3 regions of the Exiguobacterium sp. ZWU0009 genome follow, and region 3 is predicted to be linked to each of the others. Evidence: riboswitches for the same ligand, from Rfam matches in the RefSeq annotation. Region 3 holds a riboswitch; each other region holds the start of a gene.
What was found. Region 3 has a riboswitch for S-adenosylmethionine ahead of mtnK (S-methyl-5-thioribose kinase). Riboswitches for the same ligand answer to the same signal wherever they lie in the genome.
Positions count from the first base shown of each region.

Region 1 (4,246 bases), 1.2 Mb from region 3:
AACAATCCGTGAAGCACGCGCGCAAGGGTTCGATGCGTTAGCGGAAGATCTCGAACGCGAGTTCTACCCGTTGATTCCAGTCATGGAAGAATTGTTTACAGCACGGGGATTCACTGTTAAATTTATACAATACAATCACTTCGTCTGGCTCGTAGAAGCCGAGAAAATGGGGGAATAAATCATGGCACTTCAAAAAATGAACGTCGAAAGCTTTAACCTGGATCACACGAAAGTCAAAGCACCTTATATTCGCGTCGCGGGTTATAAAGAAGGTAAAGTCGACCAAGTCGTCAAATACGATATCCGTTTCACGCAACCAAACGTTGAGCAAATGCCGATGCGTGCGATGCACACACTCGAGCACTTACTTGCTGAAAACATCCGCAACTACTCGGATGATGTCATTGATGTCTCGCCAATGGGATGCCAAACAGGTTTCTACATGGCGATGATGAACTTCGACTCGGTCGAAAAAATGAGCGAACTCGTTGAGAAGACGTTGAATGACGTCCTCGCAGCAGAAGAGATTCCAGCGCAAAACGAAGTCCAATGTGGATTTGCGAGCGCACATGACCTCAAAGGAGCGAAGCACTATGCCGAGAAAATGCTTGCCGGTCGTGATGAATGGGACATCGTCTTCGGATGATCGCGAACAACGTCCGCGACCTCGTCGGAAACACACCACTCTACGAGATCACTTCATTCGATTTGCCTGCTGGTACGCGCATTTTGGCGAAGCTCGAATGGATGAACCCTGGGGGCAGCGTCAAAGACCGCCTTGGCATTCAACTCGTTGATGCAGCAATCGAAAACGGACATGTGACACCAGGCGGTACGATCATCGAGCCGACAGCCGGGAATACCGGCATCGGCTTGGCGCTCGCCGCTAAAAAATACGATCTCCAAGTCATCTGTGTCGTTCCGGAAAAATTCAGTCAGGAAAAGCAGACGTTGATGCGGGCACTCGGCGCAACCGTCGTCAACACGCCGACTGAACTCGATATGCAAGGGGCCATCGACCGGGCAAAAGAACTCGGTCAGGAAATTCCGAACAGTTACGTTCCGTTACAATTCGAAAACGAAGAGAACCCAGTCACGTATCAGCGGACACTCGGTCCTGAGCTGATTGCGGACTTACCGCATATCGACTGGTTCGTTGCCGGTTGTGGTTCAGGTGGTACGTTCGCCGGAACAGCGGACTTCTTAAAACAACGTCTCGGTACAAAAGCAGCAATCGTCGAACCGGAAGGCTCCGTCTTAAACGGTGGTCCAGCCGGTCCGCATAAGACAGAAGGTATCGGTACAGCAAAATGGCCAAGTCTCGTTCCGCGTGAACTCGTCGACGAGATTCATACGATTTCTGACCGTGATGCATTTGACGCAGTTCATACACTCGCTGCTCGCGAAGGATTACTCGTTGGTAGTTCAGCAGGTGCAGCGCTCGTTGCTGCGCTTGATATCGCAAAGCGTCACCCCGGCAGTACGATCGTCACCGTCTTCGCAGACAGTGCCGAACGCTACTTGAGCCAACAAATCTTTGAAAAGGTGGACGAAACTCATGCGTAAGAAGACAGCATTGATTCATGGAGGAACAGGTGTCGACCGGGCAACAGGAGCCGTCACACCTCCGATCTATCAAACAAGCACATACAAGCAGGATAAAATCGGTCAACTCAAGGACGGATATGAATACTCACGGACAGCGAACCCTACACGGACGAGCATCGAACGATTGATTGCGGATCTCGAAGGCGGCGCACGTGGTTTTGCCTTTGGTTCTGGGATGGCAGCAATCCATGCCGTCTTCCACTTGCTTGAGTCTGGCGACCACATCGTCATGACGGATGACGTCTACGGTGGTACGTTCCGCTTGATGCAACGCGTCTTACCGAAGTTCAACATCCAAGTGACGTTCGTCGATACGACGGACCTTGCGGCAACGGAAGCAGCGATTCAAGACAACACGAAGATCGTTTACGTTGAAACACCGACGAACCCGTTGTTGAAAGTAACGGACATCGAAGCGATCGCAACGATCGCCAAACGTCACGATCTTAAACTCGTCGTCGACAACACATTCGCGACACCATACCATCAACAACCACTCGCACTCGGTGCAGACATCGTCTTGCACAGTGCGACGAAATACATCGGCGGACATTCGGACGTCGTCGCTGGACTTGTCGTCGTTAAAGATGATGCGCTCGGCGAAGAGTTGCACTTCATCCAAAACTCGACAGGCGGCGTGCTTGGACCGCAAGACAGCTTCTTGCTCGTTCGTGGTCTTCGTACGCTCGGTATCCGGATGGATGCAATCGAAGAGACAGCACATGATCTCGTCGCGTTCTTACAAGCGCAAGACATTGTCTCGAACATCTTCTACCCAGGACTTGCATCGCATCCTGGTCACGACATCCAAGCGAAACAAGCGACTGGATTTGGTGGGATGATCAGCTTTGATGTCGGTTCAGCAGCGAACGCAGAAAAACTTGTCGAGGCGACACATTTCTTCACACTTGCTGAGAGTCTTGGTGCCGTTGAGAGTCTGATTTCCGTTCCGGCACGGATGACGCACGCGTCGATCCCAGCAGAACGTCGGGCAGAACTCGGTATCACGGACGGTCTCGTCCGGATTTCAGTTGGACTTGAGGATGCGGAAGATTTGAAAGAAGACTTAACACGTGCTTTCACGTTCCTCGAAAAAGTTTCTGAAAAAACTGTTTGACAACAAAAATAACCCCTGCTAATATTCAGAATATATTCTACAAACTTAATACCGAAACTCTTATCGAGAGTGGTGGAGGGACTGGCCCGATGAAACCCGGCAACCGCGGATCTAATCCGAAGTGGTGCTAATTCCAGCAGACAAAAGTCTGGGAGATGAGAGCAAATGGTTTTGTGTACTGAAAAGTGCGCGCGTTTGCTCTAAAACGCGCGCACTTTTTTATTTAGGAGGGACAGTAGTGATTCGTTTACAAGACGTAGGAAAGATTTATCGCTCAAAGCGCGGAGCAGTCGAAGCCGTCGCGAATGTTGATCTGACAATCGAGCGCGGTGAAATTTTTGGAATAATCGGTTATTCCGGAGCAGGGAAATCGACCCTGATCCGATTACTGAATATGCTCGAAGCACCAACGAGTGGTTCGATCCAAATCGATGGTGTCGAAATGACATCACTGAAACCAAAAGAATTACGAGGCGTCCGCAAGAATGTCTCAATGGTATTCCAGCACTTCAACTTACTTTGGTCACGAACAGTCGAGGAGAACATCATGTTCCCGCTCGAACTCGGTGGCTTTCCAAAAGCTCGCCGCAAGGAACGGGTTGCGGAACTGATTCAACTCGTTGGTCTTGACGGACGCGAAAAAGCTTACCCATCGCAATTATCCGGCGGTCAAAAGCAACGTGTTGGTATCGCTCGGGCACTGGCATCAAACCCAGACGTTCTCTTATGTGACGAGGCAACCAGTGCACTCGATCCGAAAACGACGGACTCGATCCTTGAGTTACTCGTCGACATCAATGAAAAACTGAAGCTGACGATCGTCTTGATCACACACGAGATGCACGTCATTCAAAAAATCTGTCACCGGGTCGCCGTCATGGAAGCCGGTAAAATCGTTGAGCAAGGTCCGGTCGCAGAAGTCTTCCGTCATCCGAAACAAGCGATGACGAAAGAATTCGTCAAACAATTGACGTCGCCGTCGGAAAACGAGTTGACGTTCGCGAAACTACGCGAACGATACCCAACCGGAAAGATCGTTCAGTTGACGTTCGTCGGATCGACGGCGGAAAGCCCGATCCTCGCGGAAGTCATGAAGGATTCACCGGTCCTGTTCAATATCATCGGCGGAAACGTCGGTCAATCGCAGGAAGGGGCACTCGGTACACTGTTCATTCAGTTGATCGGGGAAACAGAAGCAACACAAGCGGTCATCACGAAGCTTCAAGCCAGTGATGTTGAAGTGGAGGTGGATCACCGATGATTTCATTCTTTGACAACCTAGACTGGGACATGGTGTGGGAAGCGACAGGCAGTACCGTCTATATGACGGCAATCGCTGGGGTTTCGACATTCGTTCTCGGTTTGATCATTGGTCTATTATTGTATGCAACAAACGAAGAGTTATTATTCAAGAATCGGGCGTTTTATTCAATCTTGAGCTTGGTCGTCAACGTTTTCCGTTCGATTCCGTTCATCATCTTACTGATCTTATTGATTCCATTCACGACAGCAATCGTCGGT
Region 1 covers NZ_CP018057.1:2,498,777-2,503,022, reverse strand. The annotation lists gene L985_RS13060 (class I SAM-dependent methyltransferase) at 1-178, shown strand, start outside; gene L985_RS13055 (S-ribosylhomocysteine lyase) at 182-646, shown strand; gene L985_RS13050 (PLP-dependent cysteine synthase family protein) at 643-1,566, shown strand; gene L985_RS13045 (bifunctional cystathionine gamma-lyase/homocysteine desulfhydrase) at 1,559-2,725, shown strand; SAM riboswitch class I at 2,783-2,887, shown strand; gene L985_RS13040 (methionine ABC transporter ATP-binding protein) at 2,964-3,986, shown strand; gene L985_RS13035 (methionine ABC transporter permease) at 3,983-4,246, shown strand, end outside.
Region 1: it holds a riboswitch for S-adenosylmethionine, as region 3 does, so the genes downstream of both, L985_RS13040 (methionine ABC transporter ATP-binding protein) here and mtnK (S-methyl-5-thioribose kinase) in region 3, are expected to answer to the same signal.

Region 2 (4,246 bases), 530 kb from region 3:
CATTAAAAAAACGGATGCGAAATCAATCGATTTCGCGTCCGTTTTTTCGTCATTATTCATGATGTATGAGCAACCTGATAAACCGAACGAATTTGTGCGATGTGTTCAGGTGACGTTCGGCAACAACCACCGATCAATCGTGCCCCTGCCTCATACCATGTCTTCGCGACGGTTTGGAACGACGTACACTGATTCGTACCCGACCATGTTTTTGCGACCGGATCATAGACCTCACCAGAGTTCGGATAGACGATGATTGGCACGTCCGTCAACGCCTTGACGTGACGGATAAAGTCAGTCGCGTAAGATGCCGGAAAACAATTTGCACCGATTGCTGCCAGTTGCGGGTGTTGTCCAACCGTCTCAATACACGTCGCAAGTGCCGTTCCTTCACTGATATGTGTCGCATCTTGAAGCGAGAACGTCAGCCAAGCAGACACTTCTGGGTACGCTTCAAGTATCCGGAACAACACGACCGCTTCCTCGAGCGACGGAATCGTCTCGAATGCCAGCAGATCCGCTCCTGCTTCAATCAACGCTTCGATACGTGGTCTGTGAAAGGCTTCTAGCACATCTGCTGACACCCCGTAATGACCGCGATACTCAGAGCCATCTGCTAAGTAGGCACCATAAGGACCCACTGATCCCGCGATTAATGCGTCACTCTTTCCGCTACGCGAGCGTGCATTTTGCGCCAAGGTGACTGTTTTTCGAATCAGCGCCTGTGCTTCCTCTGTCTTAATATGACGTTGCTTGAATCCTTCAATACTTGCTTGATAGCTTGAAGTGATGGCAACATCGGCACCTACTTCAAAGTAGTCACGATGGACGTGTTCGATCTGTTCCGGTGCTTCGATTAAGAGACGTGCTGACCAAAGCGGGTCGTTCAGGTCGAATCCCTTCTGTTCAAGTTCGGTTGCAAGGGCACCATCTAAAATGAGAAAGGGAACTTCCTGTAATCGTTGATCAACTGGATTTTTGATTCGGGACATCTTCAACACTCCGTTTCTGAGAAGAATTCGTGAACGCATGAACGACATAACAGATCACGATGAATGGAATACCACAGTACAAGGCAATGCGTTGGGTCGGATCAAATCCGATACCAATCAGGGAAATCAAACAAACGACGAAAGCAACGATCGGGACGAATGGAAAGAGTGGTGTGCGATAGACCAATTCGTCGACCGTATGCCCTTCACGGAGGAATTGTTTCCGGAAGCGATACTGGGCAACGCTGATACTCATCCAAACGACGACGACAGCGAGACCGGAAATCGAGACGAGCGCAATATAGACACTTCCTGCTGCATAGATGCTAGACAGCAAGGCAAGTCCTCCGCCAAGCATGCTGAACAATACGGCTCGTAGTGGCACCCCATTTGGCGTCACCTGGGCGAAGAAGCGTGGAATCATGCGTTCGTTCGCAAGCGACCAGAGCATCCGAGAGGCGGCGTAAAGTCCAGAGTTCGCTGCCGACAAGATCGCTGTCAAAATGACAAAGTTCATCACGTCTGCTGCGTAAGGAATTCCGATTCGTTCAAACACGGCGACGAACGGACTTTCGAGTACGCCTTTCCCTTCCGTTGGCAACAAGACGGCTAACACGATGATCGTACCGACGAAAAAGAGAACCAGTCGTAAAATCGTCGTCCGGATCGCAAGCGGAATCGTCCGTTTCGGATCGACTGCTTCACCTGCTGCTACACCGATCAGTTCCGTTCCCGAGTAAGCAAAGTTCACGGCAAGCATCGTCATGAAGATGACGAAAGCGCCATTTGGGAACAACCCGCCTTCGGTTAACGAAGAAAAGAATGGAGCCGGACTACCATCTTGCAGTGGAATGAAGTCGACGATGGCTCCCGCACCAAGTAAAATGAAAGCAATGATCGTCACGACCTTAATCGCTGAAAACCAAAACTCGACTTCAGCGAACACGCGGACCTTCAAGACGTTGATACCAAGGATCATCGCAGCGAATAAGGCGCTGAACACCCACACCGGAATCAACGGGAACCAACGTTGCATCAAAATACCTGCTGCCGTGAATTCTGAACCAAGGGCGACCGTCCACGTCAGCCAGTAGAGCCAGGCGACTGTGTAACCGGTACCGGGTCCGATGTAATTCGTTGCGTATTTATGAAATGAACCGGTTTCCGGCATGTGCACGGCGAGTTCACCGAGACTTAACATAACTAAGTAGACGACGACTGCCCCAATCAAATACGACAAAATCGTCCCGACCCGTCCTGCTTGTTCTAACGTATAACCTGTACTTAAAAACAATCCTGTTCCAATGACACCACCTAACGACAGCATAATCAGATGACGTGATTCCATCTTGCGTCGAAAAGCCCCACTCGTTTTCATGAATTCGTTTCCTCCTCATTCCACCTATTTCAAACAAAAAACGCATCCTCACGGATGCGTCGGTCGACAATTCGGAAATCTTATCGATCGGGTGCAGCACCCGCAGGAATTAGCACAGTATCTTTCGACCTGTTGCTGAGGTTTCATAGGGCCAGTCCCTCCACCTCTCTGGATAAGTATGTAATTGTTCCTAACCCTATCAAGTCTTTTTCGAATTGTCAACACAATTCAGAATACTTCTACCCAAAAAACATTCCGCATCGTATCGTTCCGGAATGTTTGGATGTCTTATTTTTTGGCGAATAAATCCGCTGTTTTCAAGGCTGCACGAACCGCTTTCCGGTTCAATGTCCCTTGCTGATGTTTCATTTTCTTCGTTTGGGCAGCCAGTTGCGCTTTGAGCGCCGCAATCTCTTGATCCTTTTGAGCCGTTCCTGTTTGTTTCTGCAATGCTTTGATTTTCTTATCTTTTTCAGCTAATTGTGCTTTCGTCTGTTTTTGCGCATCCGCAATCTTCTTCTCTTGTTCCGGGAAGAACCGTTCGAAACGGGCTACTGCTTCTTCAAGACTTACGCCAGAAATCGGCTGGACTGGTGGGAGCAACTCAGTTTGCGCCATTTGACGGTCAAACGGTACATTCTCAGGATAGTTCGTCTCTTGATAGATATGCTCAAGATCATTCACGTTCAAGAAGTCAACGAAGTTGTCGAAGTTACGCGCTTGAACACGTGCTGGACTTTGGAAGTCAGCGTTGGCTACGATGTCGGATAATTGTGTATCCGCTTTGATGTCGTTCGCCCAAATGTGCGTCAATTGATGGTAATCCGTCAATTCGCGCATCCGTGCATCTTTTGGAATGAGGATACTCGGCGTACCCGCAAGCGTCGCTGTGATGTTTCCGTGCAAGCGCGCACCAAAACTAAGGTCTGCTTGTCCGATGAAATCGAACCATGTCTGTGCGTTCAAGAAGAAACGGACCCGATCATTCATATAAGCAGGATCCGACATCTTCACCGGATAGTTCGTCACTGAAAGATCTGCGATCGGGTGCGTTCCTGTGTACGTTAACTTCAGTTCCTTCATCCACTGGGGAATGAAGTAATGATTCGGGTATTCTTCCATTCCGCGTGTAATGAAATCAAGGACGTTTTGTGGAGCCAAACGTGACGAGTTGACCGTAATCATCGACTCAGGTGTGATGTTCGTTTCACGGATGTGCAAGTCGCGACCAAACGCGTACATCGAAGGACATCCAATGACACGATGATCGATCCCTTCGCGGAAACCAAGACGTGTTAAGTATTTCGATGTGATCTCTCCGCGAAGACCAAGCATGCTTGAGCGCTCGAGAACGGCACTGACGAATGCTTTAACATCTTCATCGAATGGGAATCCACCATCTAAGTCTGGTTCAAACGGTGCACGTAATCCTACACCGATGACGACGACTGGAATCTTTAATTTTTTGATGAGACGTGTATATTTCCGTAACGTCGGTACGAATTCTTTTCGGAATGCGTCCGCTAACGGAATGACATAAAGATCAAAGTTGGCATTGATTTCGTCTGCCCGTTCTTCGTCGTAATAGTAATAGTCAGGTGTAATCGTCGTACCTTCTGTCATCAACGTCCGAAAGATACTGTATTGATAGATAAGATTTCCAACGTTTCCTCCAATGGAATTATGTTTCATCAAATAAGGAGCATCGAACTGTTCGAATGGTGTCATACCTGCACGAATAATAATACGTTTCATAATGGATAAACTTCCCCTCTCGTCTGCTTCATTCGTCCTCGCAAGAAAAAAAATACGGGAAAATATATTATCAGTTTTTTTCAATCTCATTAAGAATAGATGAATTTTATTTCGGAAGTCA
Region 2 covers NZ_CP018057.1:3,185,796-3,190,041, forward strand. The annotation lists gene mmuM (homocysteine S-methyltransferase) at 57-992, opposite strand; gene L985_RS16470 (amino acid permease) at 967-2,370, opposite strand; SAM riboswitch class I at 2,448-2,549, opposite strand; gene L985_RS16475 (polysaccharide pyruvyl transferase family protein) at 2,659-4,125, opposite strand.
Region 2: it holds a riboswitch for S-adenosylmethionine, as region 3 does, so the genes downstream of both, L985_RS16470 (amino acid permease) here and mtnK (S-methyl-5-thioribose kinase) in region 3, are expected to answer to the same signal.

Region 3 (4,246 bases):
TGCGAGATGATGAGCCCATCATAATCTTGCTGAATCGCTTGCGCGACAAGCTCCTTGAACTTGACGTCGTTCCCTTCTGAAATGAACGTGCTGACTTTAAAGCCGAGTGCTTCCCCTTCACTTCGTGCGCCATCAAGGAATTGTTTCGTATGGTCGTCCGATGCCAGGTTGCGGATGACGGCGATCTTGACGTCCGATTGAACCCCTTTTGGTACATCCTTGACGACCTTCGTCGTCGTCGCTTCTCCATTCGCACAAGCCGCTAGTAACAGTGCCGGTGCTAGGACGGCGTAAGCTAATTTTTTCATGACATATCTCCTTATCCGAGGGGTTGAAGCCCTGTTAATTGTTCAATCGTTTCTTCATTTGGTTGCGTGATGACACCGAGTTCCGTGATGATGCCCGTGATTAATGTGTGTGGTGTGACATCAAACGCTGGGTTGAAGACAGCGACTCCCGCTGGTGCTGTCGCGACACCTTGGATTGCCGTCACTTCCTGCGGATCACGCTCTTCGATTTCAATCGCTTCACCGGAAACGAGCGAGAAGTCGAACGTCGAGAGTGGTGCCGCGACGTAAAACGGAATATCGAAGGCTTGCGCGAGCAATGCCAATTGGAATGTTCCGATTTTATTCGCTGTATCCCCATTTCGTGTAATCCGGTCAGCACCGACGATGATCGCGTCGATTTGTTTTTCTTTCAACGTATGAGCGACCATGTTGTCCGTGATCAATGTGACATCGATGCCGGCACGTTGCAGCTCCCATGTTGTCAGCCGTGCCCCCTGCAGTAACGGTCGCGTCTCACTCGCAAAAACGGATAATTCAATGCCACGTTCTTTTGCGATATAGAACGGCGCAAGTGCCGTTCCGTAAGCAGCAGTCGCAATCGATCCAGCATTACAAATCGTTAGGATCCGGTCGCCTGACTGGAACAACTCCAACGCATGAATCCCGATTTGACGTGACGTCTGCGCATCCTGGTCATATAAGGCGACTGTTCGTTTTTCCAACCGTTCACGGATCTCTTCTACCGACGTTCCGTCTTGAATGATTGGATTCAATTGATCGAGGACATTTCGTAAGTTGACGGCCGTCGGTCGTGTCGCGAGTAACGTCGCTGATGTCTCAAGCAAAGCTTGCTTATAGATCGACAGTTCTGCTTCAAACCGGTACGCTTCCTGAACGAGTACGAATCCACCGAATAGGCTGATCGCAGGTGCGCCCCGGACACGCAATTGTTTGATTGCCTCAACTGCTTGCGCAAGATCAGTAATGACTTCATAGTGTTCTTCCTGCGGTAGACGTGTCTGATCAAGAATCGTCAAGACACGGTCTTCGTAACGGATACTTTGAACAAATGCACTCATCGGCTTAACTCCTCCGTTACGTCAAAGTTTCGTAAATCATCAAATGTCCGGCATTCTGTCCGACGTTTGATTAACGCTGCTCCTAGACGGAGGGCGTGACGTTTTCGCTCTAAGCGTTCCGTCGTTGAATCGATTGATTCTAAATCAGCGACTGGTGCGAGACCGATCGTCCGCCGAATCAATTCGCAACCGGCAAAGCCAAGGGCATCCTGTAAAATCGTACTCAGTACATCATCAACAAGTCCCGATGCCTGGAATGGTTCGACGGCTTCCCGTTCCCATAAGGCACGGAACGTTGAAGCAAACGTCAGCCAGAACGTATCGATGTCCTTGATTCTTGCGTCACGTCGTGTAGGGTAATCTGGATATGCCGCGAAGAAAAGATGGGCGATGAATTGCCCGACATCGAATCCGAATGGACCATAGAAGGCGAATTCTGGATCGATGACTTTCGTTTCCGTCGCCGAAGCGAAGATGCTTCCTGTATGTAGATCGCCGTGTAGCAACGCATCCCCTTTCGTGATGAAGAGTGCTTCGAGTTTTGCGACTTCGCGTTTTAACTCATCGTCTGCCCAAAGACGTGCCACTTCTTCCTCCAGTCCGGCTTCAATCTCGTTCGTCTCCGCGTCATGAAACGGATCTGTGAAGATCAGTTTTTCTGTGATATCGCACAAATCTGGATTGTAGTACGTTCGAGCAACACGTTTCTTTTCAACCGGACCAAGCGCAAAGTCCGATGTATGGAATAAAGTCCGAGCGAGATAAGAACCGATATGTTCCGCAAGCAACGGATACTGTTCACCCGCGAGCAGTCCAGTCCGAACGATCGTCAGATGTGAAAGATCTTCCATGACCGTATACGCCTCTTCGTGACTAGCATGAAAAACACGTGGTACGAACGGCACGGCATGCCGGGCGAATTCACGGAGTGCGGATTGCTCAATCCACGCCCGCTCGAGCGATAATGGCCAGCTCTCACCGACGACTTTTGCGTACGGGAGTGCTTGTTTTAGAATCAATCGATGTTCACCTTCTCGAATTCGGAAGACGAGGTTAAGATTCCCATCGCCAATCTCTTCTGCTTCGACGGCTCCGTCGCCGATCAGTCCTAATGAGCGGACCCGTTCAATCGCGTCCTGTTCTGTGAATGCTTTGTATGTCATCTCAGTTTCCCCCTAATGTAATACACGAAAAAGCGCCTCTTTTCGTCATCGAAAAGAGGCGCAGGAAAGTCACTGCGTCCTCTTATCTCTCAGACGAAACGTCTGTTGGATGTAGCACCGTGCCTAGTGGTCGGTTGCTGCGGCGTCATCGGGCCAATTCCCTCTGCCAACTCGCGATAAGAGTCGTATGTAGTTGTCGTGTGTGATATTGATTTGAATCTTACGCAATCGACTTCCTCGCTGTCAAATCGAAATCAAGCAGAAATCGATATCGTTTTCATGCCATATATAGAAAGAGTATTTTCAAAAAAATAAATTTTCTAAAAATAATTTGACAAGTGACGATTCTCATGTAAAAATTGCAATTAGATTTCACAATTTCATCCAATTCTTATCAAGAGCAGACGGAGGGACAAGCCCTACGATGTCGCAGCAACCGACCTTTTGGCACGGTGCTAATTCTTGCAGCTACTAAGCTGACAGATAAGAGTCCACGTTCGAATTATTCATGGTCTCTTGTCACTGACGAGAGACCATTTTTTTGTTGAAGGAGGAAAGACATGGCTTATATCACTGCTACTTATCAATTGACTGCCCGTGATCGACTCGAGCAACGCGCTGAACAACTCGCGCTTGGTCTGACAGTCGGTTCTTGGACGGAACTGAATCATCTCGAACAACAACAACTCGCCTCGTTCAAAGGGGAAGTCGTACATACCGAAGAGCGCGATGGCAAAGGATATATCACGATTCGTTATCCGGAACATAACGTGTCGCGCGACTTTTCTGCGATTCTGACGACCGTCTTCGGGAAACTCTCACTCGACGGTGAAATCAAACTAACGGAATTGCTATTACCCGATACATTTACGTCGGACTTTCCAGGTGCGAAATTCGGGATCGAAGGGGTCCGCTCCTTGATCGGTGTCGAAGATCGCCCATTATTAATGAGCATCTTCAAAGGAGTCATCGGACGGGATTTATCGTTCCTTCGTGATCAACTCGAAGGACAACTCGCTGGTGGGATTGACCTCGTCAAAGACGATGAGATCCTATACGACAATCCGTTGACACCGACGATTGACCGGGCACGAATCGGACGTGAGGTCATCGATGCTCACTTCCACCGGACCGGTAAACGTGCGTTATATGCGATCACACTCAGTGGTCCCGTCTTTACGCTCAAGGATCAAGCCAAGCGATTGATTGATGCTGGAGCGACCGCATTCTTGCTGAATACCTTCACATACGGACTCGACGTCTTACGCGAACTGGCGAGTGATCCGGAAATCAACGTTCCGATCTTCAATCATCCAGCATATAGCGGTGCGTTGATCGCTAGCCCGAATCACGGAGTCGCAGCTCCTGTCTTACTCGGCACATTACCGCGTGCTGCTGGAGCAGACTTGACGCTATTCTCGTCTCCTTACGGCAATGTCGCTTTGCCAAAGGATGTCGCTCGTGGCATCGCGGTCGAAGCGACCCGTCTCGGTCAGACGAAATCGATCTTCCCGGTTCCTTCAGCTGGTATTCATCCTGGACTCGTCGCTCAACTCGTACGGGACTTCGGTATCGATTCCGTCATCAACGCCGGCGGCGGCGTACATGGTCATCCGCAAGGTGCTGCGGCTGGTGTCATTGCTTTCCGTCAGGCACTCGATGCGGCACTCGCAAATGAATCCCTATCGGCGGCAGCATCGCGTCATGAAGAATT
Region 3 covers NZ_CP018057.1:469,710-473,955, reverse strand. The annotation lists gene L985_RS02530 (sugar ABC transporter substrate-binding protein) at 1-308, opposite strand, end outside; gene mtnA (S-methyl-5-thioribose-1-phosphate isomerase) at 320-1,369, opposite strand; gene mtnK (S-methyl-5-thioribose kinase) at 1,366-2,532, opposite strand; SAM riboswitch class I at 2,612-2,715, opposite strand; SAM riboswitch class I at 2,921-3,022, shown strand; gene L985_RS02515 (2,3-diketo-5-methylthiopentyl-1-phosphate enolase) at 3,093-4,246, shown strand, end outside.